2 regions of the Candidatus Stoquefichus sp. SB1 genome follow, and region 2 is predicted to be linked to the other one. Evidence: a T-box and tRNA genes for the amino acid it is inferred to sense, from the RefSeq annotation. Region 2 holds a T-box; the other holds one or more tRNA genes.
The links. A T-box is a leader RNA that pairs with one kind of tRNA and senses whether it is charged. The one in region 2 lies ahead of serS (serine--tRNA ligase), so its partner is inferred to be a tRNA-Ser.
Positions count from the first base shown of each region.

Region 1: it has a tRNA-Ser gene. The T-box ahead of serS (serine--tRNA ligase) is inferred to sense a tRNA for this amino acid. The anticodon was not compared.

Region 1 covers NZ_LN852693.1:12,475-14,855, reverse strand. The annotation lists gene BN1865_RS01265 (HAD-IC family P-type ATPase) at 1-694, opposite strand, end outside; tRNA gene BN1865_RS01260 (tRNA-Ile) at 853-929, opposite strand; tRNA gene BN1865_RS01255 (tRNA-Met) at 970-1,046, opposite strand; tRNA gene BN1865_RS01250 (tRNA-Phe) at 1,074-1,149, opposite strand; tRNA gene BN1865_RS01245 (tRNA-Asp) at 1,155-1,231, opposite strand; tRNA gene BN1865_RS01240 (tRNA-Met) at 1,234-1,310, opposite strand; tRNA gene BN1865_RS01235 (tRNA-Ser) at 1,335-1,427, opposite strand; tRNA gene BN1865_RS01230 (tRNA-Ala) at 1,435-1,510, opposite strand; tRNA gene BN1865_RS01225 (tRNA-Pro) at 1,517-1,593, opposite strand; tRNA gene BN1865_RS01220 (tRNA-Arg) at 1,617-1,693, opposite strand; tRNA gene BN1865_RS01215 (tRNA-Leu) at 1,781-1,869, opposite strand; tRNA gene BN1865_RS01210 (tRNA-Cys) at 1,877-1,951, opposite strand; gene BN1865_RS18675 (ABC transporter substrate-binding protein) at 2,104-2,381, opposite strand, start outside.
Region 2 covers NZ_LN852695.1:268,800-271,180, forward strand. The annotation lists gene BN1865_RS09365 (DUF6017 domain-containing protein) at 1-144, opposite strand, end outside; T-box leader at 613-802, shown strand; gene serS (serine--tRNA ligase) at 838-2,115, shown strand; gene BN1865_RS09375 (amino acid adenylation domain-containing protein) at 2,225-2,381, shown strand, end outside.

The sequences.
Region 1 (2,381 bases), on a different contig from region 2:
GAGAAACAAAGAGCACCAACCCCACAGGAACAATCACAAAGCTCAATACTTTAATGACTTTCTCAATAGCATCTTTCATTTCTGAGGACGCTTTATTTTTGTGTTTAGCTTTATGAACAAGCTGAGTAGAATAATTATCATTACCCACTCTTAAAACACGCGCATATCCACTTCCGGCAACGACAAAACTTCCAGCCAATAGTTCATCATTTTCTTTCTTTTTTACTGGCTTCGATTCACCAGTCAGCATTGATTCATTGACTTCCATTCCTTGTGATGTCAACATACAGCAATCTGTTCCAATTTGATTACCACTCTCTAAAAAAACAATATCATCAATAACCAAATCTTCAATTGGTATCATCTGTTGTTGATGATCACGTATAACTTTAATCTTTTTAACAGTGACAACTGTCAATTGATCAATAATTTTTTTCACTTTTAGTTCCTGATAAATTCCAATCAAAGAATTCATAATAATAACACCCATAAATGTTAAGTTTGTCCAACGACCAGTTGATAAAATAATCGCTGCTAAAAACACATTTAATAAATTAAAGTATGTTATTGTATGTTCTAAAATAATCTGCTTCTTTGTCTTAGAAATATTATCATGTGATATATTCACTTGACCACGATCAATCCGTTCTTGAACTTGCAAGGAAGTTAAGCCCATTTCATTCATCTTATCCATTATTATCTCACCTACTCACACAATATATCACAGAGTTATGAATATTTTGTGTATATCATTTTCTTTTTTCTTTCATATTGTAACATATATTAAAAATCTTGAATATCTCTTTAAATACAAAAAAACGATATGAAAATTCATATCGTCAATAGTTTTATTGGTGGACCCTGAAGGACTCGAACCTTCGACCGATCGGTTATGAGCCGATAGCTCTAACCAACTGAGCTAAGGGTCCAAATAAAATAAAAAGTGGTATTCACCACTGATTCGCTAAATGGTAGCGGGGAAGGGATTCGAACCCCCGACCCACCGGGTATGAACCGATTGCTCTAGCCAACTGAGCTACCCCGCCATGTAGTGAATCGTTTATAAAAAATAATGGTGGTTCCGGCCGGAATCGAACCAGCGACACGAGGATTTTCAGTCCTCTGCTCTACCGACTGAGCTACGGAACCATAATTGGCGGTCTGGACGGGACTCGAACCCGCGACCTCCGCCGTGACAGGGCGGCATTCTAACCAACTGAACTACCAGACCAATGGTTGCGGGAGAAGGATTTGAACCAACGACCTTCGGGTTATGAGCCCGACGAGCTACCAGACTGCTCCATCCCGCGATATGAAATATATTTTTTTAAAAATGGCGGAGGTTGAGGGATTCGAACCCCCGCGGGACTTTCATCCCCTGTCGGTTTTCAAGACCGATCCCTTCAGCCGGACTTGGGTAAACCTCCGCAATAATGGTGGAGCTTAGCGGGATCGAACCGCTGACCTCCTGCGTGCAAAGCAGGCGCTCTCCCATCTGAGCTAAAGCCCCATTAACTGGTCGGGAAGACAGGATTTGAACCTGCGACCCCCTGGTCCCAAACCAGGTGCACTACCAAGCTGTGCTACTTCCCGAATATTCAATTACAATACTCAATTGGCGCGCTAGGCAGGAATCGAACCCACAACCTCTTGATCCGTAGTCAAGCACTCTATCCAGTTGAGCTACTAGCGCATTTCTTTAACAGCGCCATTCAATATTAACATAAACGCTGTAACTTTGCAACACTTTTTTACATTTTTTTAAAACTTTTTTTAAGAATGGTGCCCAGGGCCGGAGTCGAACCGGCACGGATTTTAAGGTCCGCAGGATTTTAAGTCCTGTGCGTCTACCAATTTCGCCACCTGGGCAACATGATGGAGGTTCCAGCCGGACTCGAACCGACGATGACAGAGTTGCAGTCTGTAGCCTTACCAACTTGGCTATGGAACCAGTTCTTTTCTCTTCTCACGTTGCTCAAATAGTATATAATATTTTGATATTGATTGCAATAGTTTTTTTGCTTTTTTTGGTAATTCTTTTTAATGAATTCAAAAAGAAAAGTTTTAATGAGGGTTTTTCTCATTAAAACTTTTTCATAAAATTTATTGTGCTTTGACTTTTGACCAATAATCACTATAAATTTCTTTTATATTTTGTGGCTGATAAGCAAATACTTCATCATTTTGTGACATTCGAATACCATATGCATTAATACCTTGAAAATCTCCTTCTGATGCTTCTTTAGCGGCAACAGTGTTAGAAGTCAAATAACCAACCTCCAATGTATTATTCAATGCATTCTCATCACTAATCATATAATTTATAAAATTCATAGCCATTTTTAAATCTTCACATTCTCGACTTACAACAAAACCATCAA
Region 2 (2,381 bases):
TGCAAGGGTGTAGTCCCAATCTTCGGGAAGTGACAGCATTTGCGATAAAAGCCCCTTTGCCTTTAAGGTCAGCTCCTTGTTGCGTAAATGGTGGTTGCTCATAACGGTATAGCCCTTGTTGCGCTCCACTCGGAAAACTGCCATAGCTTCATCACTCCTTTGGTTGTGGATTTGTTACGCGATAGAACGCCGTTTTGCCGGGGTTAGGTATAAATCCCTGTCCCCGTTAAAAACGCGCCCGCAAAGCCGCATATAGCAAGGCTCTTTTCGCCCCTACTGCGTAACATGAGGGCATAAAAAAAGCGGCGTTCCTGTTCTCCCTGTTATGGGATAGAGAAACGCCGCATTTGCGTCGTATTCAGTTTTCATTTATTCTTTCTCAATGCTGTGTGCTGGTGTTTGGGCTTGCAGGGTTCCGGGTGGCATATCAAGGCTCTTTCCCTCAAAAGTAGTAAATTGGTAGTAAATTCAGCTTGAAATCCTGCTTGTATGCCCGTAAATCAAGGCTTTTTTGAGATAATCAACCATTTTAATATAAAAGTTAATCTTTTTTTAGAATATATCGCTATTTTTCTACTTTGTTTTATAATCCAACTGTGTTATAATCTATGTGTTAAATCGATGCGTTGGATAAGTAAATAACATAATATGATAGAGAACTGATGGGTGGTGTAAATCAGTATAGCATGTTATTGAAATCTCCCAACAAGAGAAGCTAATCACTTCCGGCTGATCCGTTATCTCATATAAAGATATCTTTTGATATGAAATAGGGTGGCACCACGATATATTCGTCCCTTGAATGGTGTTTTTATTATATAAAAAGGAGAGAGAAAAATGATTGATATAGCAAAATTAAGAGAAAATCCAGAAGCAGTTAAAGAAAATATGAAGAAAAAATTTCAACATGATCGTTTACATTTAGTAGATGAAGCTTTTGATTTAGATAAAATGTATCGTGAAACTTTAACAAAAGCCAGTGAACTTCGTGCTATGCGTAATAAATTATCTAAAGAAATTGGTCAATTTATGCGTGAAGGTAAAAAAGACTTAGCAGAAGCAAACAAGAAGAAAGTTAGTGAAATGGCTGATCTTTTAAAAGAATTGGAAGTTAAAGAAGAAGAGTTAGGACCTAAATTAAAAGAAATTATGATGAAAATTCCTAACTTTATTGATGATTCTGTACCTGTAGGTAAAGATGATAGTGAAAATGTAGAAATTCAAAAATATGGAGATCCAGTTGTTCCTGATTATGAAATTCCATATCATGCTGATATTATTGCTAAATTTAATGGTTTAGATAAAGATGCAAGTGGAAGAACAAGTGGAAATGGATTTTATTATTTAATGGGAGATATTGCACGTTTATCTTCTGCAATGATTTCTTATGCAAGAGATTTTATGATTGATAAAGGATTTACTTATTGTATTCCTCCATTTATGATTAGAAGTGATGTTGTGACTGGGGTTATGTCATTTGAAGAAATGGATGCAATGATGTATAAAATTGAAGGTGAAGATTTATATTTAATTGGAACAAGTGAACATAGTATGATTGGTAAATTTAAAGATCAGATTGTAAAAGAAGAAGATTTACCAATTACAATGACTTCTTATTCACCATGTTTTAGAAAAGAAGTGGGTGCACATGGTATTGAAGAAAGAGGAATTTATAGAGTTCATCAATTTGAAAAACAAGAAATGGTTGTTTTATGTAAACCAGAAGAAGCAATGGAATGGTATAATAAGATGTGGTCTTATACTGTTGAATTGTTTAGAAGTTTAGAGATTCCAGTGAGAACATTAGAATGTTGTAGTGGGGATTTAGCAGACTTAAAAGAAAAATCTTGTGATGTTGAAGCATGGTCTCCTCGTCAACAAAAGTATTTTGAAGTTGGATCTTGTTCAACATTAGGTGATGCTCAAGCAAGACGTTTAGGTATTCGTACAAAAGGTGAACAAGGAACTTATTATGTAGCCACTTTGAATAATACTGTTTTAGCAAGTACACGTGCATTAATTGCTTTTATTGAAAATAACTATAATGAGGATGGAACAATTCATATTCCTGAAGTTTTACGTCCTTATATGGGTGGCAAAGAAAAAATTAGTTAAAATGGGGGTTTCTCCATTTTTTTCTTTAGAAAATCTTTTCTTTATTTTTCACAGGATTTACACATTCGTCTGTTAAAATATCTTTCGAATGATAGAAAGGGGACTATTTATGAAAAACATCCTAGAATATTTAGAACAGTCTTCTCGACAATATTTTACAAAAGTTGCTTTTACTGATGAAAATCGTGAAATGACGTATGGAGAATGTGTTGAGTGTTCACAAAAAGTAGGAACAACATTATTAGAATTAAACCATAAAAGAAAAC